One region of the Arthrobacter rhamnosi genome, then DNA from elsewhere that is predicted to be linked to it. Evidence: riboswitches for the same ligand, from Rfam matches in the RefSeq annotation. Region 1 holds a riboswitch; the other holds the start of a gene.
What was found. A riboswitch is a leader RNA that binds a small molecule or an ion and turns the genes downstream of it on or off. The one in region 1 is predicted to bind cyclic di-GMP.

Region 1 (7,727 bases):
TGCGGAAGTCATCCAGGTCGATCAGGCCGACCGCTACCGTCGTATGTAGGTCGAGCGCCTGTCGGACGACGTCCCCCACAGCACGTTCGGCTGCCGCCCGGTTGGGAAGTCCTGTCACATGATCGTGGAGAGCCTGAGCCTCCAGTTGCTTCAGCAGGGCGACGTCGTTGCTGATATCGCGCTGGACACTGACGAAGTGGGAGACTGCGGCTCCGTTTCCCAGCCGCATGGGGATGATCTTCAGGGCAGTCCAGAATGCTGAGCCGTCTTTGCGGTAATTCAGGATTCGCCCCTCGAATATTTCCCCTGACGCCATCAGGTCCCGCATCCGACGTACGGTGGCACTGTCGGTGCCAGGGCCCTGCAAGATACGACAGTTCCGCCCGTACAGATCAGCAGGTTCGTATCCAGTCATGGCTGTGAAGGAACCAGAAACATGGAGGATTGATTGCGCGGCGTCCGTGATCAGTGCGATGTCCGAGGCCGCTATGTGAGCCCCTGCGAGCACTGTAGCGAATCCCGCATCCCTACTTGCACCTTCATATGGGTCCTCGCGGGAGGTTCCTACCGTCAACAAGGTCATGTTTTCCTTCCATGGAACTGGACCGATGGGTACCAGACCCGCCGCGACTCCGAGCCTATAAGCGCTTTTTCTACCAGCTATGCAAGGACGAGCTTCTTCGTAGGCGGCTTGCCCTCATGCGTTCGCTCGACACCAGCTAAGGCTGCGGAACCCTTCATGGGATCGGTTTGGCATTGAGTTCGAGTTCTGCCTCGACTGCCAGTGCCCGCAACACGCGTTGATCACCTATCCCGAAAGGTCGAGGCTGCTGATCAATGGCGCACAGTGTTCCTACGAGCCAGCCACCCGGCCCGCGCAACGGGCATCCCGCATAGAAGCGGATCTTCGGGTTCCCCACAACCAGCGGGTTGGTGCTGAATCGGGGATCCTTGAGCGTATCCGGAACGATGAGCAGTTCCTCACTCTGGATCGTCACGTTGCAGAACGCATGCTGCCGGTCCACCGTCCGGGCCAGCGGCCCGACGAAGGACCGCAGGAATTGGTGGTCCTCGGTGATCAAAGCGATGCTGGCGGCGCTGACACCGAAGGCTTCCTGGGTGCGCCGGACAATCAGGTCGAACCGCTCTTCATCACCCGTTTCCAGCAGTCCTGAGCGGTCAAGCGACAACAGTCGTTGCCGCTCCATCTCGCGACGGACCAGCGAACCTGGACCCGGACCCACATCTGTGATTCCGGCTTGATACGGCATCACGGCACGCTGGGCGTCGCTCGGTGCTGGTGGCGCCGGCGGCGCAGGATCAACCCTGCGACAAGCAGACCAATAACTAGGATCCCGGCGATGGCCGCGATGATCAGCCCCGCGGTGTTTCCGGTAGTGGCGGGAACGGCGGCCTTACCGGGGCCGGCTTGGGGGAAAGTGACCGTGGCAGAGGCTTCGTGTTCCACTAGACCGCTCTTGAGGGTGAGCCCTGCCGTCCACGGCCCATTGGGAAGTTCCGTGGGGAGGGAGAATGTGACGTTCTGGCTGTCGCCGGGGACAATGGTGGTCGGCGCCTGGACGCTGAACGGGCCCGCTGAAAGCCCCCCGGGACCATTGCTCAGTGTGAGGTCGCCGGTGATATCCAAGGCCCGCCCCCCGGTGTTCGTGACCAGGGCGCTGAGCTCGGGGTTTCCGTTCTGGTTTCGGGACGGCGTGAGTGAAGCGACTGTGAAGTCAGCTGGTGCCCCGTTGCCGGGCCCGACGGAAAGATAAATTCTGATTCCTGCCCTGTTGGCCTGGACGACGCCTCCATCCTGGGTGGTGCTGCGCATTTCGGCCCACACGGCACCGTATTGTTCCCCTTCCGGGGCCTCTGCTGGTACGTCGATGGTGACCATGACGTCGGCGGATTTTCCGGCCTCGAGGGCGACTTCCGGTTCGGCCAGGGTCGTCCAGGTACTGAGCTCATTGCGTACCGAGGAGTCCTCGCCGATGAAGACTCCGGAGTCGATACGCGCCGCACCGGAGTACAGGTGGATCGTCGCGGCGGTATCAGTGGTGTTCTCGACGCGGACCCTGCGGCTGATTTCACTGCCGGGAGCGAGCCGGTCAACGATGTAGGTCCGTGCCCTGGGATCGTTCTGGGTACTGGCGGGGATGTCGAGCAATCGGATACCGAAAGCAGCCCCAGCAGGAGCAGTACTAGCGGGGGTGGGATCGGTGCTGGAAGCGGTATCCGGGGTGGTGATTGCAGGAGGACCCGCCAGGGTCGACGCCGTACCCGGTGCCGCCGGGAGGAGCACCAGCAGGATCATCACGGACACAGTAAGAAGGAAACGCACTACAAGCCTTGTCATAAGAGGAAGGGGTACGACCCGGGGAGGCACCTGCAAACGTCGAGAAAACACGTGAATGCAGGTGCCCCACCTCGGGCTGCTCTTGCTGTTCTGGCTACATCGGTTCCAGTAAATTCCCCGGGCTTACCCGGATAAACCGGACCTACCCGGAGTTGCCGGAACTACAGGACCGAGTGGGTCAGGGTCGCCGTGTAGACGTCGGCCAGTGCGTCGGAGGGGGCGCTCACCTGCAGCGTGGCGTTCCACGCAGCGGTGTTGTTGCCATTGACGCCAGTAGCCGACTGAACAACTCCCGGAACGGAGAGGCTCGCCTGGGTAGTGGCTGTAACGGTGGAGGTTCCGGCCTTAACCGCCACACCCGGTGTGTAGCTCGCACCAGAGGCGGGGATGGTGTCGCCGGTGACCTGGCCGGTGAAGTCGCTCAGACCAACCTGGACACTCCACCCCTCGACGCCCGCGCGATCATCGGTGACAGTAACACCATCGACGGCTGCAGTGACGCTCTGGCCGGGCGTAAGCCCGGTCAGAGCCACAACGGCACCCGGCGCGGAAATAGCGATTGAGCCGGCAGGCACCTCAACGGTGGCGGTCGTCGTAGCAGTGTCGGCGGCCGACGCCGGAAGGGCCAGGGACCCGACGAGGACGGCGGATGCTCCTACAGCGAGGCAGAGACGGGAAACGTTACGCATGGGGTGAGACCTTTGCTGTGAGTGGACGATCAGGAAATGCCGGAGGAAAAAACACGGTCCGTTCGCAGCGAATGTGAGACACGATGCGGCTGGAGCGGACTCCTGCCGGCTCCTCAAAACCTAGCCACACGCCTCCCGCTTTTCACTCTAAACGCGCAGAACCTTCCCAAAACTTTCCACTTGATGTGACTAAAAACATCGACTCTCAAATTGATCTACACTAATATTCGAAAACACCCCGAATGGCTAAGTAAACTAGATTCATATTCTTATTACTTCTCTCATCACCACCGAAGGGGACACGGAGTGTCACTGTCATGGATCCTGGCGGTCGGCCCGGTTGGGATGAGGTGAGTGGCACCTCGCGCGGTGCTGCCACTCGATTTGTCATGGTCACGCTGTGGGCCGTCATGCTCAGCATCTGCGCAGTCAGGCTGGACAGATGTCATGATCTTCTCGGTGCTCAAAAACTTTCCTCATTACCAATCAGGTTCATCTTCACATTCGACAACCTCGCCCGCTCCCCTTCCAGAGGCTTCGGTCACTCCGCTTACGGAGGTGATGCCTCAGTCACGGACGGCGCTACGGATCCGTGAAGGGGGCCTGGCTGTCATTTGGTGCGTCCTGATAAAGTCCTTGGGTAGATGGGTTGTTGCTCATTGATAAGGGCAAACCCGGTGTGAGCCGGGGACGCAAAGCCACGGGACCCACGCGGTTAGCCGGGCTACCGGACAACGAAGGTCTCACGAATGCTCATCGACAACGAGCTGCCCTCCACGCAGGCAACAGCTGTGGTCATTGAAGATGACCTGGATATCCGCAATATCGTGTGCGCTACGCTGCAGCAGGCCGGTTTTGACGTCCAGTCAGCAGCCACAGGGCGCGCCGGCGTCGACATAGTGCGGGATACCACCCCGACAATTGTCACCCTCGATGTGGGTCTTCCCGATATTGACGGCTACGAAGTCCTCCGGCGTATTCGCGATGTCAGCGACTGCTACGTCATCATGCTCACCGCCCGAACCGGTGAATCAGACACCCTCACAGCATTGCAGGGGGGAGCGGATGACTACCTCACCAAGCCCTTCCGCCCACGCGAACTCAGGGCCCGCATCGATACGATGAGGCGCCGGCCCCGCACCGGGACAACCACCTCATTAACCCCTCAAGCCGTCGCCCCCAGCACGCCGGCACCCGCGCTCAAACCTGAACCTGCAACCGGGCCTGCACCTGTGTCTGTCTTTGCGACGAGGACGCAGGCAGTACTACGCCGCGGGGAGCTGGTCCTTGATGGTGAAGCCCGGACTGTGCAAGTCGCCGATCAGGAAGTACCGTTGACCAAGAGCGAGTTCGATTTGCTGTACGAAATGCTGCGCAGCAAGGGGGCGGTCCGGACCAAATTCACGTTGGTGGGCGTGCTCCGGGGTGATGAACATCGGAGCCCCTCCTATGTCAGCGACGCTGACCAACGAACGGTAGAAGTCCATATGGGGAACCTGCGCCGGAAGCTCTCTCACCATCTCGGAGATACTGACCTGATCACGACGGTCCGGGGAGTCGGGTACCGCATTACTCCCCTACCGCGTACCAATGCTGAAACGTCAGGTTCGCCTGCTTCCGCGGATATCTCCTAGCGGATGTAGGTGTCCAGAAGCTCCGTCCTGGTCTCCAATCCACATTGTCGGAGACCGGTAAGGGCCTCAGTGGCGGAAGCCATGTCATTGACTTCGATGAGTCCCTCGAGTTGGGCAGCCAGGTGTGCGAGCCGGGACGCGCCCACCATGATCGAGGTGACTTTCACGCTCAACACAGCCTCCTGCGCCCGCTCCTGATCACGCTGGTGGACAGAATCAGACAAGCGCTGATACTTCCCGTCCCAGGACTGGTTGAAATTCCTGGCAAATTCATGCACCGCTGCCGGACCGTTGAAATCCTCCTCAAGCTCGTACAGCACTCGCTTATCCACCAGCGGTTCCCGCCCCCCGCATGCCGGGAAGGACACAGAGCTAAACAGGGTGGTGATCAGCGGCGGGGTGCTACCTGCATGAGCAGGGTCGGGGTCATTGTTCGCGGAGGAATCATGAGGGGAAGACACTCACAAATGCTATGCGAATCCCCCAATGGACGCTTTTCTTACACACAAGCCTGACTAAACCCTGCGCTTGCCGGTGTTCCTGCGCTACGGGAAAACTGAAGCCGCAGATTATTCGGCGGAGGCGTATTTCACACGCCTACGAAAACACCCCCGGAAGCGGTAGCACGATTCTCGTTCACCTGGCGCGTTGTTCCGAGCCCTCGGTCGATGTCAGGGGAGGGAACATTGACCATAAACGTTGTACCCCGCCCGACCTCACTTCTACAAACGATCTTCCCGCCGTGTCCTTCGACGATCGCCCTGGTGATCGAGAGCCCAAGCCCTGTCCCGGGGATTGTCGAGTCCCGAGCGGATTCCGTCCGAAAAAACCTATCGAATACCCTGGCCGCGTCCTGGGGCGACATCCCCATGCCGGTGTCTTCGACAACCAGTTCGAGCTGTCCGTCCTTCGTGCGCGCTTTCACCACCACCACACCACCATCGGGACTGTATTTGATGGCGTTGGTGAGCAGGTTGTCGAGTACCTGACCCATCCGCAACGGGTCCGCGTGCACCCATAACGGTGCCGGCACCTCGGTCCTGATTGCAATACCGGCAGCGGCGGCCCGAGATGACACCGAGCTAATGACCGAATCCACCAAACCCGCGATGTCCGTTTCCCGGGGATGAACCGTCATCGCAGCCGAGTTCGACAGCAACAGGTCAGACACCAGTTCCGTAAGACGATCCGCGGCCCGGGATGCGGTATCGACGTAATGGGAGGCTGCCTGCAGATCAGTTGCGTCCTGCGCGAGTTCCAGGTTCCCCACGATGGAGGTCAGGGGTGACCGGAGCTCGTGGGACACCGTGGCGATGACCTCATCTTTCGCGGCCACCGTCTCCACCAGACTGGTGACGTCGGTGTAGGCGATAACAGCTCCAGCAGAAGTCCCGGGTCCGGCACTGATGCTGCGCGCAGCCGTGGACAACGCCCGAGCGGTTCTCCCATTACCGACCCAGACATGATAATCCGCGAACGTCTCCCCCCGCATGGCCCGGGCCATAGGGGTCCTATCTTCGGGCAGCAGGAACGTTCGGTCCTGGCCGTACAACACCAAGCCGGGGTTGCCGGTTCCATCCTGATCAGTACCCGAAGCGGAGCGCGCGAAAACGTCCTGCTGACGGTTAGAAAGAATGACCCGGCCGGTGGCATCGACAGCCGTGACACCGACGTTGATAGTGTCCAGGATGGTCTTGAGGAGGTTTTCGTTTTCCTTGCTCGAATCGAGCAGTCGCTGCAGCTCCTCGTCCTTGCGCTCCAATTTCCGCTGTTGAAGGAATAGTGTCGCGGTCACGAACCGCACCGTGAATGCCACCGCAAACAGCATTAGCGCCACCAGCACCGTCGTGGTCACCTTCGTTGCCGTGGCTTGCGCCGATCCGACCAGTAAGGGAACAGCCCCCATCACCAAGGGGATGAGGAAACTGCCGGCCACGGCGGACTTCGGGAACCGCCCGGAAGCGGCCAGCCAGATCACTGGGAAAATCATCAAGACACTAAGCCCGGGCAGGAACTCGACAGCACCGGTGCGCGAAAGAATCACTGCGAACACGTCCCCGATAGGGATGCTCAGGGTTGCAACCGCCGGAAGACGCTCCCAGGGAATAAGCCAGCACAAGAGGAACAACACCGCGTGGACCACCAGCGAGAGCTGGAAAAGCGGTTCTCTCAACAACCCCGGCCACGCAACAGGAGCAGACAGGGCCACACACCCGATGATCACCGTCAACGGCAACTGGACCAACGCCATCCGAGTCCTCAGACTCAGATCCTCGAAAAACGGGACCCCGGCGGACTCCGCCTCCCTAAACATCGAATAGGTGGAGCGCGTGATGGGCGTGCTGCCATGAAGCTTCGTGCAAGGTAGAGACCATGAACCCATTATCACCGCCGCAACCCGTATCGACCGCAAGTAGACCGCAAGTAGACACGGGCGGGCACCACCAGCACGCCGCCAGTAGCACCACGCCCAAACCCAAGCCATCGGTGGACATGCCGACCCGGTAGTACAACCAAGGCCCTGTCCACATCAGTGACAACCCGCCAGCCACGGGTGCTGGGGGTAATACCGTTGAACTGTCAGGGCTTTCCTTCAACCGCTCCTGCTACTTCTGCCAAGTCTCGCTGCCCTGCATCCTCAGCAGGGGCGCCGTTTCGCTATGAAGCAGCCGGTTGCAAGACTCCCCTCTTCTTCGACAGTCAGGTTGCCCACGCCCACCGGCCCATCGCATAAGACCGACCCGTACCCCCGTCACCAGTGGCCTCGGCTGGTCACGGCTACCGTTCACTGGTCATGGAAGCGCCCCGCGACGACCTCTGCGCCCTGAAGAGCAGGTCCCGTCGGCCTGCCGTCTGCATAGTCCCGCCCCAGAACTGTTCACGCCCTGCAATCCCAGACGCCCGGAGAGAAGCAACGCTCTGTTCATCAGTTAGTCGACACGTTAGGGAAAGTTGCGTGGCCGAGTTGATGTGAAGGGACTGAATGGTGTGATCCGGAGGATCAGGGCGCACACTGGAGTACTCGGCCGCTGCCGGACGCGGCAA
Region 2 (7,727 bases), on a different contig from region 1:
GCCAGGATCTGGAACCGTACGGGGTGCGGTTCCTCGACGGCTCCGCGGAGCGCGCCGAACAGGCGCCGAGCAGCTGGACCGTCAGTACGGCGGACGGGGTGGCCGTGCAGGGGCGCCAGCTGCTGCTGGCGACGGGCCTCCGCGACGTCCTCCCCGTCCTGCCGGGCGCCCGGGAGGCGTGGGGTCGCGGCCTCCTGCAGTGCCCCTACTGCCACGGCTGGGAGGTCCGCGACCAGGCTCTCGGCGTCCTGGGCTCGGCCCCGACCTCCATCCATCAGGCGCTGCTCGTCCGCCAGTGGTCCGAGGACGTGACCTTCTTCCCCCACCTCCTCGGCGCGCTGTCGGAGGACGACGAGCGACGCCTGCGCAATCGTGGTGTCCGGATCGCGGAGGCGCGCGTCCGGCACCTGGCCCTGGGGCCGGATGACGGCGGGCCGCGTCCGCTGCAGGGCGTCGGCCTCGAGGACGGTTCGCTGGTTCCCTGCTCCGCGATCTTCTGCGAGCCCGGTGCCGATGCGGGCCTGCCCCTGCTGGCCGACCTCGGCTGCGAGATGCGCGACGACGGCTGCGTGTCGACCGACGACATCGGGCGTACCTCCATCGACCGGGTCTGGGCCGTCGGCAATGCCGCGGATCCCGCCGCCCAGCTGGTGCCGGCCGCGGGGGACGCCTACCGGATGGCGGTCGCCATCAACGCCATGCTGGTCGAGGAGGACTGCGAGACCTGCATGGAGGCCGAGGAAGCGGTCAGCGAGGGCGTCTGAGACCCGCCGGGCGGACCGGGGCGCGGACACGGCGAAGGCCCCGGTCGGACCGGGGCCTTCGCGCGACTGCGGCTACCTCGCGACTGCGGCTACCTCGCTGCTGCGACTACCTGTCGAGGTCGGGGCGCGTCTGCCCGTCCTGGCCCTGGAAGGGGGCGTCCTCGGTGAGGAGGGGATCCCCGCCGCTCGGGCCGAGGCCGGCACTTCCCGTGTCCATGGCGGTGACGACCGGCGGAACGTCCAGGGGGAGGTCACCGCTCGCGCCCACGTCCTTGCCCGGGTTCTGGGGTGCTGTGGCGCCGTCGTCCGACGACGATCCGCCCTTCTTCAGCTTGCCCTTCAGGGAGTCCTGCAGCGCCGGTGCCTTGCTCTTGATCGTGTCGGTGGTGGAGCTGACCCTGTCCTGCACCGTGGGGCTGTTCCACACCTTCTGGGCCCTCGTCCGCAGCTGCTCGTAGGCGCCCCGGCCTGCCCGGGTGCCGAGGACGTAGCCAACACCCATGCCCGCCCCGAAAACCAGTCTGTTCTTCACGCTGTTCTCCCTTCGGTGGATTGCCGTGCTTCCGAATCTAGACCACTGCACCAAGGGGGGCGAGGGGCATTTTCGGCGCGCGGCGCCCGGGCTCTCCGGAAGACAGCCGATCGGCCCCTGCTGCTCGACGCGCAGGGCACCTGGGGGAGCAGCGCGTTCAGGAGGAGTAGCGGCCGCCTACCGCAGACGGAAGCGGCCACCGCTCTTCTTCGAGCTGGTGGTCGCCTGCCAGTCCGTGAGGTTGTACACCGCCACCAGGACGCCGCCCATGAGCAGCCAGAAGGCACGGGCCCGGCCCTCCCGAGCCACGCCGGTGAGCAGCGGAGCCAGGGCGTAGAGGGGCGTGCTGCCCAGGTCCGCCGTGCGGTGGGCGCGGAAGCTGATCAGCGGCGCGATGGCGAAGGGCTGGTCGGTGATCGCGTTGACGGCACCCTGGGTGGCACCGAACATCGCGAAGAAAAGCCGTGCCTTACAACTCATGCCGAAGAGCGACGGAAGGGTGAGCATCGACGCGGAGAAGCCGTAGTCGATGAGTCCGTGCTGCCGGGGAGTGATGGGCTTTGTCATGCCGCCAACGCTAGGAACACCGGAACCCTGCCACAACGGATAACCGGCACTCCGCAGCTGTTGACAAGCCCGCGACGGCTCGCCCCGGTGCCCGCGGCTCGTGTCGGCGGCGGAGGCTACTCTGTGCCCGGGACCACGGACGGAGCAGGGGAGGGATCATGCCCGAGGGGGACAGCGTCTTCCGGCTCGCGGCGAGGCTGAGGAAATCCCTCGACGGCCGCACCCTGAAGCGCGGGGACCTCCGTGTCCCCGCCCATGCCACCACCACACTGGACGGCATGCGCGTGACGGAGCATGTGACCCATGGAAAGCACCTGCTGACGCGGTTCGACGGCGGCCTCACCCTCCACACGCACCTGCTGATGCAGGGGTCGTGGACGGTGACGGCCGCAGGACGGACGCTGCCCCGCAGGCTCCTGCCCGATGCCCGCGTGATCCTCGAGGTGGAGGACGGGCCGACGGCGTACGGCCTGGACCTGCCCGTCGTCGACCTGCTGCCCACCCGTGCGGAGGGTGACGTCGTGGGGTACCTCGGCCCGGACCCGCTGCGCGATGACTGGTCCGCGGACGAAGCGGTCCGCAGGCTCGGCCGGGATCCCGCCGTGCGCGTCGCCGCTGCCCTCCTCGACCAGCGCAACGTCGCCGGTTTCGGCAACCTCTGGGTCAACGAGCTCTGCTTCCTCAGGGGCCTCCACCCGGACACGGTCATGGCCGACGTCGACGTCCCCGCCCTGGTGGCACTCGGGGCGCGGTGCCTGCGCTTCTCCGCCACCCGGCCCGGAGCGCACCAGGTCACCACGGGCACCCTCCGCAGGGGTGAGCGGCACTGGGTGGTGGGCCGGGCCGGCAGGCCGTGCCTGCGCTGCGGGACGGCCATACGTGTTCGGGCCGAGGTGCCCGGCGACCCGGGCCGCCGTCGTACCTGGTGGTGTCCGCGCTGCCAGTCCCCGCGCTCCTCCGCCTGACGCTGCGCTCCGTCCCCGTCAGCGGCGTGCTGCGAGGCCCGCCCTGAACGCGTCGGCGGAGGCGGAGGTGCTGTTGATCCGCCAGTCCGCTTCCTTGTTGATGTGGAACCAGACGAGGGCGACGACGTCCTGCTGCGCGGACACATAGCGGAACAGGGTGGTGATCCACTGGGGCTTCGACCCGCCCACCTCGGAGGAAGCCGTCTCCGCGATCATGATCGGAGTGCCGGGGGCGAGCTGCCGCAGCTGCGTGATGCCCTCCCCGAACAGCACCTCGGGTTCCTGCCACGCGCTCCACGACTGCGAGGTGCCCCAGTTGTAGCCGTCCAGCGCCACGACGTCGACGTAGTCCCCGCCCGGGTAGAGCTGATCCAGGGGCGTCGAGCCCCAGTAGGGCACGTTCGGGTTCCAGACCCAGCTGATGTTGGTCGCGCCCGTCGACGCGACGACGTCGTGCACGTGCCGGTAGGCGGCGATGTAGTCGCCCGCGCCATTGCCGTTGACGCCCTCGGCCCACGGATACCAGTTGCCGTTCATCTCGTGCGCGAACCGGAGGTAGACGGGTTGGCCCCACTGGCCGAGCGCCGTACCCCACTCCCGGAGGTAGGTGTCGAAGTCTCCCGCCGCGATGCGGTCGAGGGAGTAGGCGGGCTGCTCCGTGCCGCCGCCCCACGTCCAGGGTTCCCAGGTCAGGAGTGTCTCGGCGCCCCGGGCCCGCACGGCGTCGAGTTCGGCGAGTGGCGCCGCCTGGTTGAAGTCCTTGTAGGACAGCACGATCGAGGGAGCCTCGCCGGCGAGGGCAGCAACCTCGTCCAGTTCACCGCCGGCGGCAGCTCCGCCGTTCGTGCCCACACCGAACCGGATGGTCCTGGTGCCGGGGGGCGCGGGAACAGGGTCGACGACGGTGAACGAGGCACTTGCGACGGCGCTGCCGGCCGTGGCCGTGACGGTCACGGTGCCCGGCGCGGTGGGCATTCCGATCGACACCTGGAACGTGCCCGTGGAGGTCGTCGTCACGGCCACCTTCGCGGTGCCGGCGACGACGGTGCCCTTTGTGCGCTTCGGGAACCCGGCGCCCGTGACGGTGACGGGGGAGCCGGCTTCCCCGGACGTGCTGCTCAGGGTGATCGTCGCTGCGGCCTGAGCGGGGGGTGTCAGTCCGAACGTGAGGACCGCCATCGCTGTGACGAGGAGGAGGAGGCGGTAGGTGGTTCCACGGGCGGAGCCGGCGGATACGCGGGAAGCTGGAAGCATGATCGGCACCTAGGTGTTCGGTAGCCCGGCTGACCGCAGGGGTCCCGTGGCTTTGCGTCCCCGGCTCGCGCCGGGTTTGCCCTTGTCGCCGGGCGGCTGCCCGAGCGGTGCGTCTCCCGCGCGGCGGGAGCCTCCTCCATTGTCCCGAGCGCGCTGCCCCGCGACGGTCTTCTGCGCCTGAAGTATGCCGAAGGATTCGTGCAGGTCTTCCGCAGGCCGTCCCGGCGCCGCGCCGACGGCACGCCGGGCTCCTCGATTCGTGCCCGGTGGCAGGACCGGAAGGGCTGCCGTGCTGGGAATTCCGTGTGTCGTGCACCACAATGGGTCCTGCCACGGTATCGAGGCTCCCGTGGCGGGTCTAGTGAGGGGGACGGATGAATCAGGGACCGGCATTCACGAACACCATCGCCTTGCAGGTGGACGCGTTCACCCCGTCCTTCGAGGCGCAGATCGGCCCTGTGCTCGCCGAGGTGTTCGCCCGCGAGCAGCAGGACCTCCGCCGCGCCGGCCTCCCCCGGGGGGTCGCACGAGTGGGCGACACGCTACCCGACTCCTTCCTGTACGACGCGGGCGGACAGCGGACGCGGCTGAGCGAGGTGCTCGGCGCCGCGGCCGCCATCATCGTGTTCTACCGCGGTTCCTGGTGTCCCTACTGCAGCATCGCGCTGAAGACGTACCAGCGCGAGCTCCGTCCCGTCGTCGAGGCCTTCGGGACCCGACTCATCGCGATCAGTCCGCAGGAGCCGGATTCCGCGGTCCGGGCCGCCCGGGACGACGGGCTCCATTTCGCTCTCTATGCGGACAGGGGCAATGCCCTGGCCGCGCGCCTCGGGATCGTGAGTGTGCCGGGTCCCGATGTGGTGCGGGCGCAGGCAGCCCTGGGCATCGACGTGGCAGGCCTCAATATGGACGGGACCGGCGCCATCCCGTTCCCCACGGTGGTCGTGGCCGACGCCACGGGCACCATCCGCCTCATCGACCCACGGGTGGACTACACGACGCGCACGGAGGCCTGCGACATCATCGACGCCCTCGTGGCACTGTAGCCGCCCCTTCAGGGCCGGATGCCGCCGGAGCGGCCTCCGCGGGGAGCTCCGACGTGATGTCACCGACGGTCGCACCGAGCGAGGCCAGCAGCGGATCCGCATCCGTGAACAGCAGATAATCCCGGGAGCCCGAGCCCATGCCGATACGGCGTCCTGGGATCCGCTCGTCGGCATAGACCGGAAGGACACTGCTGCTGCCCAGTGGCGTGATGGTCCCGGACTCGTATCCCGTGATCTCGCGTGCCGCCTCCGGTTTCACGAGGGACGCCTTGTTCACCGCCAGCAGCGACCGCAGCTTCGCCCAGTCCAGTCGCCGCGTCCCCGGGATGAGCACGAAGACCGTGGTCCCGCCGCTGACCTTGGCCACCATCGTCTTGACGCCGTCGGCACCGGAGAGGCCCTGGGCCGTCGCCGCGTCGTCGAACGTGCCGTGGTCCGTCCTGGGTACCAGGACGACGTCGAGTGCACGGGCCGCGGCATCGCGTTCTGAGGGCAGGGGGCGGGGGCGGGAGAGTCCATGGTGCCCTATGGTAGGGCGCCGGTGCTCGATCGGGCGACGAGGTTCCCGGCAGGCATGCGGGCCGTCTGGACGGCGCCCGTGTCCAGCAGCCCCAGGAGCAGTTCCGCGGCAATCCGACCCTGCAGGCCCGGATTGCGGGCCAGTGCCGTGACGGAGGGTGAGGCCAGCTCGCAGTGCAGGGAGTCGTCCCAACTCACCAGGGCGACGTCGTCCGGGCAGCGCAGGCCCACGGCGCGCATCGCCAGCAGCCCACCCATCGACATCAGGTCGTTCCCGAAGACGAGTGCGGTGATCCCCTCCCCTGCGCGGAGGAGCGCTCCGGCTGCATCACGACCGGAATCGAGCGAATAGTCCGCCTCGTACTGGGTCACCGAGATGCCGTGCCGGCCGGCGCGGTCCTGCACGCCCCTGATCCGCGCTTCCTCGTGCAGGAAGCTGCGGGGGCCGGAGACGTGGGCGATCCGCCGATGATTGGCCCGGTGGAGATGGTCCACGATGGTGGCGGCGTCCAGCGCGTGGTCGGTCGTGGTTCCCGATCGGACAGCGGCACCTTCCGTGACCGGCGCTCCATGCAGCACGAAGGGAAGCCTCAGCCGCTCGAGCAGGGCGGGCCGGGGGTCGGCGTGGCGATGGTCGAACAGGATGACGCCGTCCACCTTGCGCTCACCGGCCCAGCGCTCGTAGGTGGCCCGCTCCTGTTCCGGATCCTTGCCCACCATCCGCAGCATCAGGGCCATGTCCCCCTCGGCGAGCGCGGTCTCGATGCCGGTAAGAAGGCCCATGTAGTACGGTTCAGTGCCGATCAGGAGGGGGTCCGCGGACAGCACCATCCCCACGGCGCCTGCCCGGGACCGGGAGAGGGCGCGGGCTGAGGAGCTGGGATACCACCCGAGTTCATCGGCGAGGTCCAGGACACGACGCCGGGTCAGCTCGCTCACTCCCGGCTGGCCGTTGAGAGCGTAGGAGACGGATGCCTTCGAGATGCCCAGGCGCTGCGCGAGACCGGCGATGGTTTCCTTGGCCATGGATTACACAATAGCCCCGCGATTCCTTGACCGGCCCGGGACTATCGCCTAGGTTCGACCCATCACCTGAACCGGTTCAGTAAGCCCGATTTCTCAGCGAGGAGAATAATCCGTGACGTACTCACTGCAGCTCTACACACTGCGGACAGCGATAGGCGAGGATCTTCCCGGCACCATCAAGCGCGTCGCCGAGTTGGGTTACACCGCCGTCGAGCCCTACAACTTCGTCGCCACCGCGGAGGAGCTGGCCGAGGCACTGTCGGCCAACGGGCTGACCGCGCCGTCCGGCCACGCGCCGCTCCTCCGTGCCGACCAGGACGAGATCTTCGAGGCAGCACGCACGCTGGGCATCGGCACCGTGATCGACCCGCACGTGGAGCGGTCCCACTGGACGTCGGAGGCCGACATCAAGGCCACGGCCGAGGCGCTCAACGCGGCAGCGCAGAAGGGCGCCGGGTACGGGATCACCGTCGGCTACCACAACCACGAATTCGAACTGGAAGAGCGCATCGACGGTGTCTCCGGACTCGAGGTCCTCGCCGGCCACCTCGACCCCCGGGTGGTCCTCGAGGTGGACACGTACTGGGCGGCCGTGGGCGGCGAGGACCCCGTGGAACTGCTCCGCCGCCTCGGTGACCGCGTGCGCTTCATCCACATCAAGGATGGTCCGCTCACGAAGAACGACAAGGAGCAGGTGGCCGTCGGTTCCGGGCGGATGCGCGTCTGGGACGTGCTGGGCGCCGCTCCCGGCCTCGAAGCCGCCGTCGTGGAACTCGACGATTTCGACGGCGACATCTTCACCGCCGTCGCGGACAGCCTGGCGTACCTGAACGAGGGGAAGAAATGAGCATCCATGCGGGGGCCCGCCGCACGGGCCCGGTCGGCGTCGCCGTCATCGGCGCCGGGGTCATCAGCAGGGAGTACCTGACCAACCTCACGAGCTTCCCCGACGTGACGGTGCACATCGTCGCCGACATGTTCGAGGAGTTCGCTGCCGCGCGGGCCGCCGAGTTCGGCGTCCCGGCATCCGGGAGTGTGCAGGACGCCCTGGACC

Region 2: linked by a shared signal. The riboswitch ahead of ACX80I_RS11945 (glycoside hydrolase family 26 protein) and the one ahead of ACX80I_RS06580 (response regulator transcription factor) in region 1 are both predicted to bind cyclic di-GMP.

Annotation. Positions count from the first base shown of each region.
Region 1 covers NZ_JBTNDT010000002.1:468,675-476,401, reverse strand. Annotated here, with positions in the region: gene ACX80I_RS06600 (putative bifunctional diguanylate cyclase/phosphodiesterase) at 1-583, opposite strand, end outside; gene ACX80I_RS06595 (GAF domain-containing protein) at 738-1,271, opposite strand; gene ACX80I_RS06590 (hypothetical protein) at 1,271-2,344, opposite strand; gene ACX80I_RS06585 (WxL domain-containing protein) at 2,521-3,048, opposite strand; cyclic di-GMP riboswitch class I at 3,706-3,780, shown strand; gene ACX80I_RS06580 (response regulator transcription factor) at 3,798-4,682, shown strand; gene ACX80I_RS06575 (hypothetical protein) at 4,679-5,002, opposite strand; gene ACX80I_RS06570 (sensor histidine kinase) at 5,272-6,933, opposite strand.
Region 2 covers NZ_JBTNDT010000005.1:184,413-192,139, reverse strand. Annotated here, with positions in the region: gene ACX80I_RS11965 (NAD(P)/FAD-dependent oxidoreductase) at 1-764, shown strand, start outside; gene ACX80I_RS11960 (hypothetical protein) at 871-1,296, opposite strand; gene ACX80I_RS11955 (hypothetical protein) at 1,474-1,863, opposite strand; gene ACX80I_RS11950 (DNA-formamidopyrimidine glycosylase family protein) at 2,022-2,828, shown strand; gene ACX80I_RS11945 (glycoside hydrolase family 26 protein) at 2,847-4,082, opposite strand; cyclic di-GMP riboswitch class I at 4,099-4,173, opposite strand; gene ACX80I_RS11940 (peroxiredoxin-like family protein) at 4,457-5,128, shown strand; gene ACX80I_RS11935 (aminoacyl-tRNA deacylase) at 5,103-5,579, opposite strand; gene ACX80I_RS11930 (LacI family DNA-binding transcriptional regulator) at 5,654-6,673, opposite strand; gene ACX80I_RS11925 (sugar phosphate isomerase/epimerase family protein) at 6,786-7,520, shown strand; gene ACX80I_RS11920 (Gfo/Idh/MocA family protein) at 7,517-7,727, shown strand, end outside.